Pelosinus fermentans DSM 17108: one gene and its partner. The protein of the gene in region 2 interacts with the protein of the main gene of each other region in a pairwise test. Links are inferred from orthologs where the notes say so. Each region holds a gene or a part of one and is shown on either strand. Other genes may lie near its edges.

Region 1 (4,771 bases), 900 kb from region 2 along the record:
TAAGATCTTTGATTGCCAAACCTTCGTCATCTTCCGTATCTTCCCGCCAGCCAGAGAGCGCTTCTTCTCCTCCAGAAATCAGTCCAATCACTGTATTATCATCCGTACCAAAGGTTGGCGGACATTCGGTTGCATCCAGCAGTCCCAGCTTCCCCCCCGAACCACTGCCAATATAAAACAGCCGCCCGCCCTTTACCATCTGTTCCACGATGATGTCGATGGCTGAACTAATTACCCCAGTGCATTTTCCCACGGCAGCAGCTACCTTCTCATCTTCCCGATTAAACATAGTTACCATTTCAATGGTAGAAACCTCATCAATCTCTATGGTATCTTGATTCCATTGCTCCATATGGTCCTCCTGAAAAGAGACTTGATTCAAAGGGAGTAACCTTCCAATGAATCCTAGCCCTATGTATTCCCTGGAATTTCATTGAAAAAAGGAATTGAATCTTGAAGATATGCACGCATCAACTCCAACCTTCAATTCCATATACCTCTTTTTAGAAATTAGGTGTTGAAGTATTATGTATATCTTTTGTAATGTGATTTCGTCTTTCTATCAATAGCTTTTTCATTTCATCAGCAATCATTTCTGCCTTTGTGCCTACAATGATTTGAACACTGTTGCCACTCTTAATCACACCCGCTGCCCCTAATGCTTTCATCTCATTTTCATCTAACAGAGCAGCATTTTTCAAAGTTAACCGCAAACGAGTAATGCAGGAATCGACAACCTCGATATTTTCTGCGCCTCCCAGCTTTTCTATAAGATTCATGGAGAAATCACTGCTATCAACATTGTCTAACTTCGTATTCTCTGCTTCATCGTCAAAACGACCAGGCGTAGGGATGTTAAATTGTTTGATCGCCCACACAAATACCACATAATATAAAGCAGCAAACCCCAGGCCAAGGGGAACCAGCATAGCAGGTTTCGTTGCCAAACCCCAATTCAGCAGTAAATCAATCAAGCCTGCAGAAAAACCAAACCCATGTAAAATTCCCATAGAACTTACTAACGCCATCGCCAAGCCAGTCATGATTGCATGTAAGAAGTACAGCATCGGAGCTAAAAACATAAACATGAATTCAATAGGCTCCGTTATACCAGTCAAGAACGCTGTAAATCCTACTGATAATAGAGCACCGCCGATTTTACTGCGATTCTCAGGCTTTGCACATGTATAAATCGCCAATGCCGCCGCTGGCAGAGCAAACATAAAGATGAGATAGAAACCTGCCATAAAGCCGCCCGCTGTGGGATCTCCGGCAAAGAAGCGATTTAAATCGCCCGTTACCACCTTGCCCGTGGCATCCGTGTAATTCCCAAAGACAAACCAAACAAAACTATTCAAAATGTGGTGAAGTCCAAAAGGAATGAGCAGACGATTGAAGATCCCATAAACAAATAATCCTAGAGATCCTGCACCAATAATCCATTCACCCATGCTATGGATGATACTTTGAATGGGTGCCCAAATCACGCCAAAAATTCCTGCCATAACGATTCCTGCAGCTGCCGTCACGATGGGAACAAAACGCCTCCCTGCAAAGAAACCTAAGAAATCAGGAAGCTTAATATTATAAAATCGATTATACAAATAACCCGCTACCAAACCGCTTAGAATACCTCCAAGCACACTCATATTCAAATCAGGATTAATGGTCTTTAGACCATTGGTAAGTACTAGATAACCGATGGCACCTGATAAACCGGATGCGCCTCCATTATCATGAGACAGACCAATGGCAATACCCATAGCAAACAATAATGCCAAATTGTCAAAAATAGCCCCTCCTGCTTTCATAACAAAAGGAATATCAAGAACATCCGGAGCACCAAAACGCAGCAGCAAAGCCGCGGCTGGCAGTACTGCCACGGGCAGCATCAGCGCTTTACCAATCTTTTGCAGTTTCCCAAACCAATTTCCCACAACTATGAACCCCCTATTCTTTATTTATACATTACAAACTACAAAATGACCTGGCAAAAAGAAAACTTGATAGTACTTTCTAAAGATAAAGAAGACTTGATTCGATGAAGTTTTAACTCCACTGAATGTTAGTCATCGAATAAAAGAATGCCGATTTAGTGCTATTCATATGTCACTTTGCAATTTGCCCTATATACACATAGCAAGTACCGATTATCGCTTTAATGTTATTTCAAATTTATAGCGGTCACTGCGATAAATGGACTTTGTTACCTCAAAGGGAATATTCTTTTTTGTATAGGTTAATCGTGAAAACATAAGTGCTAAGGTTTTTTGCTTTACCTGCAGCATTTGACTCTCATAATCATTTACTAATACAGGCTCGATGGTCTGGTTTGCATATTCAATCTGCAAACCGAACTGCTTTTCTAAAATGGTATACAAGGAATTATTCTCTAACGCCTCAGCCGTTAATCCCTCGCAAAGTGCTGTTGGTAAATAAGCAGTCTCAATGGCATAGGGTTCATCATTAACAGAGCGCAATCGGGTAATTTCAAATACTTCATCCTGCTCTTCCAACTGCAGATCATGCTGCAATTTTTTCGTTGCAGATTTTCTTTGAAAAGAAATTATTTTCGTATGAATACTCATGCCGCGCCGCTGCATATCTTCCGTAAATCCCAGCAAATTATGCAGGGGATGTTTTTCTTTGTTTTTGACAACAAAGGTTCCTTTTCCCCGTTCCCGATATAGCAATCCTTCATTTACTAAGCTTGCAATGGCTTTATTCGCAGTCATTCGGCTAATTCCGTGATATTCACACAGCTCTCTTTCTGTTGGAACGACTTCATCTGCAGCTAGTTCTTCATTTTCGATCATTTCGGAAATAATATTTTTCAACTGATAGTACAAAGGAATCGGCGAATCTTTATCAACTCTTTTCATGATTACCACCTTTACATTTATCATAAATTTGAAATGTCATCATGTTGACATGTTGTATATACATTTACAATTGTATTATAACACTTCTATTATCTTTTTCAAGATTATTCTGAAATTTAAATGAGTACGATTTTTTTAACCGCAGAGGCGCAGAGTACGCAGAGGGATATATTCATCCTATCTCTACGTTCTCTGCGCCTCTGCAGTTACTTTTTATCACTTTTTTTGCCGAGCAATGATCTCTTTATTTAAGGCAAAGGTTCATACAATACCACTTTTTTCTCTTTTAGGCTTTCCGGAACGTCAATAATGCGCTGATTAGCAGAACCCTTGAATAACAAATCATAACTTTTCAATGCTAATTCAAATTTGCCATCAATTAATACATCAATGTATTGTAAAAATTCCAGACAATCCGGTCTCTTAATTAACTCTTCAAAAGTGAAACCAGTATAACACCAAATATTAACGCCTTTACTTTTCAATTGCTCAGCAATAGCAGTACAAGCAACGGGCTGCAGCATTGGTTCGCCACCTGAAAATGTTACCCCGGACTGCAGTTTGACCGCTAGAACAGTCTGTACCACATCATCAATTTCTTGTTCAAAACCACCCTTCAAATCCTGGGTATCAAGATTGTGACAGCCTTGGCAATGATGAGTACAGCCTTGACACCAGATCACCGTTCTCAATCCCTTTCCATCTACAACCGAATCCGTTGTTATCTGAGAAGCTAAACGAATTTTCACCATACCACACCAATCTCCCTGTTTTACACTTTCAGACAATAAATCATCTCATATGTCAATATCATAGGAATGATTCCCCTCATTATCCATTCGTAATCAAAATAATAGTATATCACTTTTAACCAGAATCGTCTCCTGTTCATCCGTATTCACCACTGGATGTTTTCAGGATAGTCCCAGTCATATTGAATTTCATCTGCAGGACAATTATATTTTAGAGCTTCTTCCAAAACTTCCTCTCTCACCTCTCTATATTCATCGTCTGGTTCTGCAATTCTCTTTGCTATGATTGCTACACTCTTTAAGCGCTTTTCCTTATTCATTGCCAGAAATTTACCATTTAAAATATCAATATACTGTATTGTATATCCGTAAAACCATGTATAATCATGGGTTATCATGTTCAGTATACGTTTATAGGAAGCCTCCGTTACTACTTGCTTCAGGCACTCTACAACCGCCGCCTGAAACTTATGAACCGCAGCAGTATTCGCATCCCATTCTGGATACTTGTTTTTTTTCTGGCGTAACAAAATAAAATCACTCAAACACATAATAACAAACAATATTTCCGGCCATAAAATATGAGTGCCTATATATATATTTTTCTTAGGAGTAATCATTGCTAACTCTTTCATCCGATTCTCATCCATACCATTCTCAACAAATTCAAATTCCCGATTCCCCATTAAAGCATGGCGCAGCTCATAGCAGAACCCTAACACTCTTATACGAACACCTTGGTAGGCAACATATTGATTCTCCTTACCAACAACATCATGCAGTGCACCATAAAGTTCCTCAAAATCTAAACAATCACCATATATAGCCACACCTGCATGATTAGGGGTATGTTTTACAAATATCATTATGATCCCTCAACTTTGTAAGTTTTTTGTTCTTTGACACATAATGTATCTTTTATTTTTAAGACTTCTCCCTCGGCAATATAATGGTACTCACAAAGCTCCTCTTTGCCTCTTTAATCATTCCATACAGTATGTTCCCATTTCTTCTTCTATAACTCCAACTGCTTTGGATAAACACCAAGCATTCGGAGATAGGATGAGATTCCACCTCAGTTTTGATCTACACGCCTACGCAAGGCGTGACTCTACCAGAGGGTTGATGTTGAAACCC
Region 2 (13,371 bases):
ATTAATGATTGGCAATCCGTGCCTTATACCCGTTTCAAAATCGTCTGGGCCGTGTCCTGGAGCCGTATGTACACAGCCAGTACCTTGTTCTAGGGTAACATAGTCGGCCAAAACAATTATAGACTCCCGCTCGATAAAGGGATGGGAGAAAACCACACCTTCAAGATCAGCCCCCTTTAAAGTGGACAATATCGTATAGCTTTCTAGTTTATTATCTTTTGCTACCGCTTCAATTAATTCTACTGCTAAAAGATAAATTTCACCTTGGGATTCCACCCATGCGTATTCTAATTCCGGATGAACAGCAATGGCAACATTGGCCGGCATTGTCCAAGGCGTGGTTGTCCAAATGACACCATATACATTTTCAGCATTTATTCCTACAGGCAAAGTCCCTTTATCATCCACTAAAGGAAATTTAACATAAATGGTATGAGATTTTTTTTCTGCATATTCAATTTCAGCTTCTGCCAAAGCAGTCTCACATGAAGTACACCAATACACCGATTTTAAACCCTTATAAATATGACCTTTCTTAGCCATTTCCCCAAAGACCTCGATCTGCTTTGCTTCATAGACAGGCCGCAATGTTACATATGGATTGTCCCAATCAGCACCAATACCTAAACGTTTGAAGTCTTGACGCTGGGTATCAACAAATTTCAAAGCATAATCTTTACATTCACGACGTAAATCCAATGGTTTTAGTTCATGCCTATTTAGACCGAGTATTTTTATGGCAGCATGTTCAATCGGTAGACCATGAGTATCCCAACCAGGCACATAAGGAGTATTAAATCCGCGTAATGATTTGTATTTCAAAATCATATCTTTTAAAATCTTATTTAAAGCATGACCAATATGAATATCACCATTCGCATAAGGAGGCCCATCATGTAAGATAAATTTAGGCTTTTCCACCTGCGTTGTACGTTTCTCATAAATTTTTTGTTGCTTCCAGTAATTGAGCATTTCAGGCTCTCTTTCTGGTAAATTTCCTCGCATTGGAAATTCAGTTTGCGGTAAATTAAGGGTTTTACTATAATCCAACAATAACACCTCCAAAAAAATAAAACCTCTTCATCCCTGAAGGGACGAGAGGTTGTTTCCCGTGGTACCACCCTAATGACTGTTACAGCCACTTTTGTAACGATATAACGCTCGTTAAACGGCAAATCTTACTGTATTTCAGTTTGCAGTTCAGGAGTGATCTTCACTAAACTTGATTACTATTAGGCTTACACTATTCCTAACTCGCTGTAAAATCAGTTTTTTAGCTACTGTCTCCATCATAACTTGTATTAGTATTAACATTCTACAATAAAGTTGATTATAACCAATAAAAGGTACATTGTCAAATTACCTATTCATCCTCACCAGATTCACCTAATATCTCCAACTGTGCTTGTACAAGGGTACGCATACGAACACGATATACATCAACTTGTTTTTTCAAATCCTGATATTCACTAGCCATACGACGTACTTTGTTGGCAGCTTCCTCTACGAGTTTCTGAGCGTTGATCTCTGCTTCTTTTATCATTAGTTCTGTTGTCTTTTTAGCATTTAACTTTACTTCTTCCGCTGTTTCCTGAGCAACAATTAACGTATTATGCAAAGTGTTTTCCATATGTTGAAAATGTTCTAATTTACTATTAAGTCGGTCCATATTCTCTTTCAACTCAATATTTTCCCGATATAATAGCTCATAATCTTTTATGACTCGGTCAAGGAATTCATCAACATCTTCTTCGTTATATCCTCGAAAACTTCTCTTAAATTCTTTATTATGAATATCTAAAGGGGTTAGCATGAATACACCTCCACGTATCTACATAAAACGTTTTAATACAACACTCATTCGTCCTTTTCTGGTTTGCCCCAGTACTTCACAAACTTCGACTCTCCCCCGTCCACGCATTGAAATAACATCATTTTCTTTAATGGACTGAGCACTATTTTTAGCTTCCTGCCAGTTTATTTTTAGTTTACCTGCCACGATTTCCTCTGACATTCTGCTGCGGGAAGTTCCAAAACCAGCTGCTGCTATGACGTCCAATCGAAGAGAAGCTACAGTCGTTTTGATTTCCTTTACTTTTTCTTCTCGAGGAGCAATATCTGCGATCTTCAATTGCGTAATACTGATAGGCGCCGCACCAATCTTACTGAAATTTTGCATAAGAAAATTGAAGAAAGATGAATCGATAATAATTTGGCATCCATGCCCACACATAATGATATCACCAATAATTTCTCGCTTGATACCTAATGCCATCAATGCCCCCAGCACATCTCGATGAGTGATTTGATAATATCTCTCATCCCATGTTACGGAGACAGCCTCTACTGCAGCATCAGGGGTACCCCGAAACTCTTCATTTATAAAAACAGCTTTAACTCGCTCCGCCCCATCATAACCACCGCTGGCTACCAGCTTTAATCGATCATAATGTGCACCAATCGTTTCTGCAATGCTATAACCGTAAGGATCCAGAAACTCTGTTACTTTGTACTTTCGATTACGCAATGCCGCTTCAGCTAAATCCAATAATTTAGCTGCTAATTCACCTTCACCGCTAGCCTGATAATATCGTATAATTTTTTCTCGGTCACCCATGTGATTTTTTCCCCATCTCCTGTGAACGTTTTGTAGCTGCTTGTACTGCATCAATTAAAGCTGCTCTTACACCCTTTTGCTCTAATACATGTATACCCGCAATAGCAGTTCCACCTGGAGAAGTTACCATATCCCTTAATCTTGCGGGATGTTCCCCTGTTTCCAGAACCATCTTAGCTGCTCCCAATAAGGTCTGAGCTGCCATAACCAATGAATTTTGTCTGGACAAGCCAACCCGGACACCTGCATCTGTTAATGCATCAATAAGTACAAAGACGTATCCCGGACCACTACCTGATAATCCCGTTACTGCATCCATAGCATTTTCATCCATAATAATGGCTCTACCTACAGAAGCAAAAATAGTTAATACTAATTCGCCATTTTCTTCACCTGCATAATGCCCCAAAGCAAGAACAGACATCCCTTCCCCTACTGACACCGGAGTGTTTGGCATAACTCTTACAATTGGAATCCGTATCAATTTGCTCTCAAGTATTCCAATTGTAATTCCCGCTGCAATTGATACAACTAAGGTTGTAGGTGAAAGCAGTGGTGCAATGGCATCTAATACACCATTAATAATCTGAGGCTTCACAGTTAAAAACAATATATCTGCTGCTTTTACAGTATCCTTAATACTTAACGTCGTAAGTACACCAAATTTCCCAGCCATATGCTCTAGACGATTCTGTGAAATATCATTTACGATAATTTGACTCGGCGTAACTAAATTAGCTTTTAATATTCCATCAATTAAGGCTTCAGCCATAGCTCCGCTACCGATAAAACCGATTTTTTTATTCTGCAACATCTGGTAATCCCCCGTATTTTAACTCTTTATTTATTCCATGGTAAAAATTCTTTATCACTGCCTTCTTCATGAGGGCTATAAGTAACATCTACATTATTAGGAGCACAGAGAAATATATTGTTACCAATTTTTTGAATGCTCCCAGCTAAAGCATAGGTAGTCCCACTAATAAAGTCAATCATGCGCTTAGCAACTTCTTTATCACAATTCTCAAAATTCACAACAACAGGTTTTCGATTTTTCAAATGATCAGCTACATGTTGAGCATCATCAAAAGAGAATGGCTCCACTACCATAACTTTCATTTGTTTCTGAGCAGTGGGTAAATTTACTAGGTTACTATTTTTTTTTCCTTTCCCTACTTCTAATTCTTCTACTTTTTGCTTTGGATCTTCCTCAGCCTCTACAGGTTCAAATAAGCCTAAGCTTCCCCAGACTTTTTCCATAAACTTCATGTTCCTTTATACCTCCCTTTAATATTGACGCTGTCCAAATATCCCAGTACCAATACGTACTAAATTTGCTCCCTCTTCAACACCTACGATATAATCATTTGTCATTCCCATAGATAGCCACTCTATATTTGTATTCGCCAAATTCATATCTTTTAGTTCCATAAATAATTGGCACATATTGCGAAATAGAGGTCTGGCTTGCTCTGCATTGTCATAAAAAGGGGCAATCGTCATCGCTCCGCATAATCGGACATGCTCTAGATTGCTAATAGACTTCGCTAATGTTAAAGCATCTTTGGAAGCGATCCCAAATTTGGTATCTTCATTAGCCATATTAACCTGGATCAGAATATCTTGCCTTTTCCCTAAGGCACCGGCAATACGATCAATTTCCAGAGCCACTTTTTTACTATCTACAGAATGAATCAGATCAAACAGCTGGACTGCTTGACGAACCTTATTGGTCTGCAAATGACCGATAAGATGCCATTCCACTTGTTTTTGAAGTATTTGAGCTTTTTTAGCGGCTTCTTGTATTCTATTTTCGCCAATTGCCAGCACTCCAGCAGCAACCGCTTCTTGAATGGCTGCTACATCATGATTCTTTGTTACAGCTACCAATTTAACATTTTTAGATTCATTAATTAATGTCTTACTTCTCTTATGTACAGCACTATGAATATTTTCTATAACTTGGGTTAAGTTTGTTCGAATAGACATGGTAAACCCTCCATTATATGCATTATTCGCGAATAAACATTAATTTCCTCTTAAGTATCTCCTAAACATAAAAAATATATTGACATTACAATAATAAGAAAAACGCTCCGCATCCTTTAAAACAGATAAAACGAATCGAACCACAAAGACGCACAGGACACAAAGGGTGGGTATTTATATTTTTTGTGCTCTCCTTTGTGTGCCGCAGCTGCGGCATTGTGCCTTTGTGGCTCATAATTTCTTATATGTTTTCACTTGCAAAACTTATAAATTCTAAAAAAAATCTTGTAAGCATTCGCTTACAAGACAATAACAGCTCCGATTCTTCCAGTAGCCCCATTTTCTTTTCGATAAGAAAAAAATAATTCATGATTACAAGCAGTACACACTCCACTGGTTACCACGTTACTTCCTTTCACACCAATTTCTTCCAATTGGTGTACATTGGCTTTCCACAAATCAAAATACCATTTGCCTTTTTCATTGGCTTCTTTTATTAGTTCTTCCCAATTATTGAATTGTTTTTTTAGTTTATTAATTACGATTTCATCAACAACATAGCAGCAAGGACCAATAGAAGGAGCTATTCCAACCAGACAATCCTCAGGTTTCGTACCAAAATTAGATTGCATGGAAAGGATTGTTTTTTGCGCAATCTTTTCCAACGTTCCTCTCCAACCTGCATGAACTGCGCCAATAGCCCGCTGTACCGGATCTACAATTAGCACTGGAACACAGTCAGCAAAAAATAACATTAAAGGAATTCCCGGAACATTAGTTATCAGAGCATCTGTATTTGGAATTGCATCCTCGTAGCTGCCTGCGCCTCTTCCTTTTGCTTCTTGGGTTACCACTGCAATATGATCCGTATGAAGCTGTTGAGCGGTCACAATATGTTCTGAATGAATCCCAATCCCTTGACAAAACAGCTGCCGATTTATAATAACACTCTCATCACAATCGCCTGTATGCAGCGCTACATTCAAGGAATGAAATGGCGGCTTACTTACCCCGCCAAACCGACTAGATATACCATGTTTAATAGCTAATGCACTGAAATGGGTAAACGTTCCATACCATTGCCCTCTAGTTCCATAGTTTAAAATAAATCGCTCCATCACTACACACTCCTATCAGCCTTTTTACATATTCCACACCGAGTACAGCCTTGCGCACATGGAGCAGTAAATTCTTCTTTTTTAGCCTCTTCTAATTCTCGTTCTAAGTACAATGAATCCAGCCCCATATCCAGCACTTTCCAAGGCAGAATTTCACTTTCTGGCTCCCGCTGACGATATAAGTAATCTTCCTCACGAAGCATGTTCTTTTTCATCGCCTGCTTAAAACCTTTACTGCCGCCCTTCTCGTGAGCATCTAGCAATACAGCAGACAACCGCCGATCTCCTCTAGCTAAAACACCTTGAATATAAGCTTCTTTTGGCGATTCAACCAATACTTCTATTCCTCTTTGTTGCCGCAAACTAGAGCTAATATACTTTAGCCTTTTTTCCACTACTGAAACCTGTGTCATGGGCATCCACTGAAAAGGTGTAAAGGGTTTCGGAATAAAGGGATTAATACTTAAGGTTAACCGTCCTCTACTGCCTAAAGATTCCATATACTCTTTAATAGTTATTGCCATGGTAACGATTTCTTCAATGTCTTCGTCTTCCTCATAAGGTAATCCAATCATAATATAGAGTCGAATATGGGGTATCCCTGCGTTAACCGCCATTTTAATGGAATTAAATAGATGCTCATCTGTAATGGTTTTATTAATCACTTTGCGCAAACGGATACTCGCAGCTTCCGGCGCTAAAGTAATTGTTCGATGTTTGCTAACAGCCAATGCACTTACCAAATCCAAGGTAAGAGTATCGGCTCTTAAAGAGGCCACAGACATATGCATTCCTTGTTCTAAAATAATATTACATAACGAATCAATCTCAGGATAATCAGAAATCGCAGCCCCCATTAATCCAACCTTACTGCGATATGCTTTTGCCTTTACAACGGCGGCTTCTAATGTCTTTAGCGATCTTACTCGAGGATTTCGATAGCAATACCCTGCCATACAAAAGCGGCAATGGCGGCCACAGCCACGAGCTACCTCAATCAAAAACATATCTTTAAACTCAGTATTTGGAGTTACAACCACCGTCTGCGCCTCATATTGATCCAACTCTTGAATCCAGCGCCGCTGTACATGCTGGGGCACTCCCTCAGAACAAGATACTTTTTTAATCGTACCATCTGCTTTATATTCCACTTGATAAAAACAAGGCACATATGCACCAGGAATTTGTGCTATTTGAAATAAAATTTCCTGCCTAGAGATATTATTATCACGTGCCTGATAATAGACATCTAATATTTCGTGTATGATTTCTTCGCCTTCACCAATGATAAACACATCAAATAAATCAGCTAAAGGTTCTGGATTAAAGGTCGCACAAGGACCGCCTGCAATAACCAAAGGATCTTTTTCTCCCCGATCAGCAGCTAATACAGGAACCTTTCCAAGCTGTAAAATACTTACTACATTAAAATAATCCATTTCAAATGTTAGAGCAAAGCCGATTAAAGAAAATCCATATAATGGACGTTGCGTTTCGATGGTCATTAACGGTGTATTCGTACGAATATATTCAGGCTCTGTTTTTCTGTCAGGTAAAAATAACCTTTCACAGGCTGTATCTCCCCTAGAATTGACTTGTTGATAAATAATTTGAAATCCTAAATTGGACATTCCTACATGATATGTATTTGGATACACTAATGCAAAGCCTCGACGTGATCCAGGAGGAAAAACCATCGCCCCCTGTTCTTCTGCCAAAGTTTTCTGTAACTTTTCTTTTAATTGCCAAGTCAAAACTTATCACTCCATCTTAAATACGATACATTCCTTTTAACCATCTTATTACAGATGTGCTACACGCTGCTCTAATTCTTCATGCTTTGCGTCATTAAAGCGATCAATGGTACTCAGATAACCAGTGATGCGTCGTACTCTTTTGATGTCAGACATAGAACATACAGGGCATGTATCCCCACCAATTACACCGAGATAGCCACAACCTTCACAAAAATCTACGGGGAAATTAATACCTGCATATCCAATATCACATTGCTGCATGTAACGAATCACATCTTCAACTGCCTTGAGGTTATTTACAGGAGGTGCTGTAAACTCCACATAACTAATATGACCTGCATTTGTATATTTATGATAAATCGCTTCTATTTTTATTTTATCATATACACTAATGGAATAATTGACAGGAATATGAAAGGAGTTAGTATAATAATCTTTATCTGTTACACCAGGGATCAAGCCATATTCACGGCAATCCATTTTGACAAAACGTCCTGCTAATCCTTCTGCCGGTGTTGCCAGCAACGTATAATTCAACATGTATTTATCCGTAGCCTTATCAACTTTGTTGCGCATAAATGCCACAATTTCCTCACCCAATATTTGGGATTCCTCACCTTCACCATGATGATAGCCCGTTAAGGCAATCAAAGCTTCAGCTAAGCCAATGAAGCCTACTGATAACGTGCCATGTTTGATCACATCTGCAATCATGTCATTTGCAGCTAATTTATCTGAATCCAAATATAAGCCTTGCCCCATTAAAAATGGCATATCTTTTACTCTTAATTTCCCTTGCACCTGATAACGATGAAACAACTGTTCACAAGTTAAATCAATGAGATCGGATAAGCTCTGATAAAACTTCATTAAATTTCGTTCTGCCTGAATCGCAAGCCTAGGTAAATTGACCGTGGTAAAACTAAGATTTCCCCGTCCATTCGTTACTTCCGGTCCGCATTTATTAGACATAACTCTAGTACGGCATCCCATATAACCAATTTGATCACCATAAGGTTTGTTAAATGAAGCATCCATGAAACTAAAAGTAGGATTCAAGCGCTGAGAAGCTACACGGATTGCCAGCTTAAATAAATCATAATTAGGGTCTTTCTTATTAAAGTTAATACCTTCTTTTACACGAAAAATAATATTGGGGAATATAGGGTTCTCTCCATGGCCTAACCCCTTCTCATATGCTAATAAAAGATTTTTTGTTACTCTACGTCCCGCTGGTGTCGTATCTGTACCGATATTCAGACTAGAAAATGGAACTTGTGCTCCTGCCCTGCTATGCATAGAATTGAGATTATAAATAAATGCTTCCATTGCCTGATAAACCTCTTCTTCTTTAATGCCTTCCATAAAAGGAGCCATATCCGAATCAAAGAAAGCAAAAGACTGACCACCATGCATATCATTTTGCGAACTTTGCAAAATAATAGCAGCTAAAGCCGCTGCAGATGCTGGGCGCTTCGGTGGCCGAATATAGCCATGCCCATTATTAAAACCATCTTTTAATAATTTACCAAGAGGAATTTGTACACAAGTTAATGTTGTTCCATAAAAGTCTAAATCATGAATATGAATGTCTCCTTTTATATGAGCATTAGCCATGTGTTCAGGAAGTAAGCGATTCAAATAATAAGATTTACTGGCAGCGCTGGCAATCTGCAGCATTTTGGCTGAAGGAGAATTAGAAATATTAGCATTTTCTCGATTGGTTTCTACTAAGATTTCTGCAACAGCATCCATCAAATAGGATTGGCCATCGCGCATACGAGTTCGTTTATCTCTATACAAAATATAGGCTTTCGCCGTTTTTGCATGTCCTTTTTCAATTAAGATTTTTTCTACAGCATCCTGGACCTCTTCAACACCAAATGTTCCTCCATTATATTCTTGTTTTAAAAAGCGCAGGACATCTAATGTTAATTCCATTGCTAATTGTTTATCCGCTCCACCTACAGCTTTAGCAGCTTTAAAAATAGCTTCCGTAATTTTATTTTCATCAAAGGAGACCTCACGTCCATCTCGCTTTTTAATTTTCATAATGATACCAATTCCTCACTTTATATAGGTTATACTGTAATTATTGTTTATTTTTCATCAATGCTTGCAATTCTTCCATAAAATTATTAATATCTGCAAATTGCCTATACACTGAAGCAAATCGAACATATGCTACTTGGTCAAGATCTTTTAAATGTTTCATTACAATTTCGCCAATTTGTTGCGTAGAGATTTCTCGTTCCATCGTATTGCGAATATCTCGCTCTACCCGCTCTCCTAAAGCTTCTATTTCATTAATTGGTATATAGCGTTTCTCACAAGCCCTTACAATCCCATTTAATAATTTACTCTGTTCAAAGATTACACGACGACCATCTTTTTTTATTACCATTAAGGGGGATTGTTCGATCATTTCATATGTAGTAAAGCGGCGCATACATTCCAAACACTCACGCCTACGCCGAATTGTACTCCCCTCTTCCGCTGCTCGTGAATCAATCACTCGACTTTCTACACAACCACAAAATGGACAACGCATAGGAATTCCCCCTTTTGATAATCATTCAACAAGCTTCATAAAGTAACAGCCTTTTCCTGATGTATTCTCAACGATATTTTTAACGAGCTAATACCCACCAGCTCACTACAAAATTTTGCTGTTACATTGTCTTACTAGATATTGTGCTCTATTATTTACTTTACGCCATATATTGTGCTTCTCCTGCTTAGCTTTTTAATAAAATTTAATTTTAATAAAAACAACAAAAGAAAACGACTGCCAACTTTATAAAAAAGCTGCAATCGTTATCATTATATCATATGTACGTAACATATTTACTAATCCTTATTTATCCAGGTGTTTGATTTCGGCAAAAGCAGTAGCCTCTACTAAAATAACATCAAACCCTATTTTATTAATTTTATCCCAAGGAATTACAACATCCTCGCTGCGGCCAAATAAGCCTAAAAACCTGCCATTTCCCGGAACTACGATAGCTGTTAATCTTCCACTTTCCACATCAATTTCAATATCTGTAATCGCCCCTAACCTTTTACCATCAACAATATTAATTACTTCTTTAAGTTTAAGATCTGATACGCAATTGGTAATGCCTTTCATATCATCCACACCCCCAATACATTCTATGAGGGACAAGAAGATTTATGATATCCCATTTTAATAAAGTTTATTTGATGAACACCTAAGCTTGCTATTTCCCTATTCTATTTTTCCTTGCTCTGCTTTGCAGTATATGCTAAACAATTCTGCCCAGAGGCCCCTCTAACCACCTTGGAAGGCGATGATGCACTTTTAATCCCCATAGCCCTACATCCATAGGGAAAATTTCGATCCCAAGTTGTATAAAGATACACACACTTACTACATATGGGTTTTTGCATATAATTTCTATCACCTCTAAGGCAGTCAAACCATCCATACTTGTAAAAACAATACGATTCATTTACACTTTATAATCTACCGTTACACCAACTCGTCCAGCAGCATGACTCGCTCGATTGACAATCTCATCTTTCTTTTCTTCTTTATCTTCTTTTTTCTTTAGCGATTGATTGTTTGTCTTTTCTTTCGGCATATATTCAGGTCTTTTGAATAGTTGTATACGTCCAATAGGCTTCACTCGCAATGCTTTTTCAACTGCTTCAATTGGTGGAATTCGTTCATCTCTTTTCATACCAATCACCGCCTAATATACTTCTATACACTTATTAAAACATGCTCTGATATACCTGTCAATAAATCCTCTTTAAGCCTTAAAATATTCTTTACATTATTTATCGTGAATTTCCATATATTTTTCTATTTCTTCTCTGCTATTGTACTGACAGATACCTGTCTGAATAAAAGCATTGGCAACCGCTCTTTCAAGAGTTACTAATTCAGGTATATTACTCTGTTCCACATACTCAATAACTCTGCATTCACCATTTTCAATGGCAGAGTATGGTCCACCATTCTGATTCGTCCTGCCAATAATTAGACCACGAAATATGCCTTTACAGGGCTTTCTCTCACGTGACATATTGATCACCTCATCTAAATCTATGTGAGAACACTACTATTGATACCTTTGTCAATAATAAAGAAGAGAACACGAACCTAACGATTCGCGTTCTCTCCTGTAAGACAGCAATTTAAAATTTATATGCAACTGCAGCACGGAAAGAAGTATTATCAGCATCAGTGTCAATTGCAGAATTGCTTTTATATAATAAGTTCAGTGAAGTGGTTTTATCAAATTTGTGGTTATAAATATAGTATGCACCTTTTTCTCCACGATCCCAATCAGTATAAATATCTGCATTAGCATCAGTTCTGTGGGAATAAGCGGATAAGTTATTTTTATCATCAAAGGCATATGTTACCCCAAGGACGAGAGCATCATTTTTAGTATCAGCATCAGATTTAATATAATCCGCTACAAAGCTGGCTTTACCAGTAGTATATTGGACATCAGTTCCCCAAAAAGTTCTATCACTACCCGCATTAGGATTAGCCTTTGCAATGGTACCTCCTACAGTCCAATCTTTTACAGGACTATAAGAAGCATGAACCGAATAAACCTTATCTTTAGTATCTTTATCACTTTTACCAGCAACAATTTGTAATGAAGTTACACCAGATTTTCCAGTAGCGACTACACCATCAAAAAGTACCATATCTTCTCCAATATATCCTTCACTACTATATAAAAGAGCGGTAGGGCTAATAGAAAGCCCCTGGCGTCCTACTTTATATTGAAAATCGTTTTCCTTTACGATAATTCCATATTGATCAATAACAGCTACGCTATTACCATATTTAGCTTTGGAAAAATCCGGACCAATTTTGTCTCCGCTAAGAGATTGTGCAGCAAAACGGGCAAACAAATCAACATTATTGCTTAAGGCTGTTTTGGCATTTAGGCGAAAACTATATATGCCGCCTTGAGTATCAGGATCACCATCAGCAGTATTAGAACGGTATTGTACTTTGACTTGACCATCAAGTTCTACAGGAGCGGCAAAGGCAGCTCCTGTAGTTAAAACCATAGCGGCAGCAAGAGCAGTAGTAATTATTTTCTTCATCATATTTCCCCCAATATTATTGTTCCCCTATGGCTTCTTCGGTACCGATAGATATCCAGCGTGTATTTGGCTCCCCACCGACTAGCCAGCTTGCAGCTCTATCCAGATGTTATACAGATCCACCTCCAAGTACATCTAAGACTATACTTACAAAATTTTAGGATTATCGTTAATTCGTCGGACAAATCATAAAATCCTGCCGGAAATAAAAACAAATGTTTTTATTTTTAGTACATTCATTGATATTAATTATCAAAGAATCGCAGTAGTGTACTATGTCTCTTGCAAAAATACGTTTTTATGCGTTTTAACATTTGGACTAGTTAAAAAGCCATGGTATAATAGACTTATCTCTTACAAGATGCAACAATCGAGCAAAGGAGGAATGCACTTTGGATTTACAGGCTCTATTACTTGATAAGAAGAAAAAAGCAAATGAAAACAATAAATCATTCTTAAAGGCGGCTAAAGGAAAAGCTAACAATACCAGCCATCAAATGCCCATGAGAAAAGCCGGCAGAGGAAAATAAGTTTCAAATAAAAAAGACTAAGATATGGATGGAATGCTAGTCTTAGTCCCACTTATAGAAGATGGAATCTTAGGGTGTTTTTAGTCATTGGATACATTCTTCTAAGATGGCAGAACATGTGTTCTGTCATTTTTCTTTTATCCTCACATAAAAATAGATAACACTCAATAATAATGGAGGATATTATGAATGCGCTATATGTGAGAGTGTCAACAGATGACCAAGCCCGCAAAGGTTATTCTTTAAACGACCAAATCGCT

Evidence for each region.
Region 1: the proteins of nrdD (region 2) and nrdG interact in binary tests that used the Escherichia coli proteins (3 or more experiments, as listed by UniProt). The link is inferred for Pelosinus fermentans DSM 17108 from one-to-one orthologs.

Annotation. Positions count from the first base shown.
Region 1 is NZ_AKVN02000001.1:1,445,379-1,450,149, reverse strand. The notes cover bases 1,901-4,771. They hold nrdG (anaerobic ribonucleoside-triphosphate reductase activating protein), read right to left. Parts: upstream 3,671-4,771; coding sequence 3,131-3,670; downstream 1,901-3,130. Other genes in these bases: FR7_RS06375 (DUF6904 family protein), read right to left, coding at 3,781-4,500; FR7_RS06385 (GntR family transcriptional regulator), read right to left, coding at 2,151-2,882; nagE (N-acetylglucosamine-specific PTS transporter subunit IIBC), read right to left, coding at 1,901-1,937. Outside these bases: murQ (N-acetylmuramic acid 6-phosphate etherase), read right to left, coding at 1-352; more of nagE, read right to left, coding at 504-1,900. UniProt on the Escherichia coli protein: Activation of anaerobic ribonucleoside-triphosphate reductase under anaerobic conditions by generation of an organic free radical, using S-adenosylmethionine and reduced flavodoxin as cosubstrates to produce 5'-deoxy-adenosine.
Region 2 is NZ_AKVN02000001.1:2,346,908-2,360,278, reverse strand. What follows is about bases 7,031-9,957. They hold nrdD (anaerobic ribonucleoside-triphosphate reductase), read right to left. Parts: upstream 9,534-9,957; coding sequence 7,527-9,533; downstream 7,031-7,526. Other genes in these bases: nrdR (transcriptional regulator NrdR), read right to left, coding at 9,574-9,957; FR7_RS10700 (TIGR03960 family B12-binding radical SAM protein), read right to left, coding at 7,031-7,478. Also shown: ileS (isoleucine--tRNA ligase), read right to left, coding at 1-1,059; FR7_RS10730 (DivIVA domain-containing protein), read right to left, coding at 1,364-1,813; FR7_RS10725 (YlmH family RNA-binding protein), read right to left, coding at 1,832-2,617; proC (pyrroline-5-carboxylate reductase), read right to left, coding at 2,610-3,431; FR7_RS10715 (cell division protein SepF), read right to left, coding at 3,458-3,886; FR7_RS10710 (YggS family pyridoxal phosphate-dependent enzyme), read right to left, coding at 3,905-4,606; peptidoglycan editing factor PgeF, read right to left, coding at 4,906-5,724; more of FR7_RS10700, read right to left, coding at 5,727-7,030; more of nrdR, read right to left, coding at 9,958-10,032; FR7_RS10685 (YlmC/YmxH family sporulation protein), read right to left, coding at 10,339-10,614; FR7_RS24175 (hypothetical protein), read right to left, coding at 10,751-10,957; FR7_RS10675 (hypothetical protein), read right to left, coding at 10,958-11,188; FR7_RS10670 (hypothetical protein), read right to left, coding at 11,285-11,536; FR7_RS10665 (porin), read right to left, coding at 11,649-12,581; FR7_RS23480 (hypothetical protein), read left to right, coding at 12,974-13,111; FR7_RS10660 (recombinase family protein), read left to right, coding at 13,285-13,371. UniProt on the Escherichia coli protein: Catalyzes the conversion of ribonucleotides into deoxyribonucleotides, which are required for DNA synthesis and repair. Can reduce each of the four common ribonucleoside triphosphates.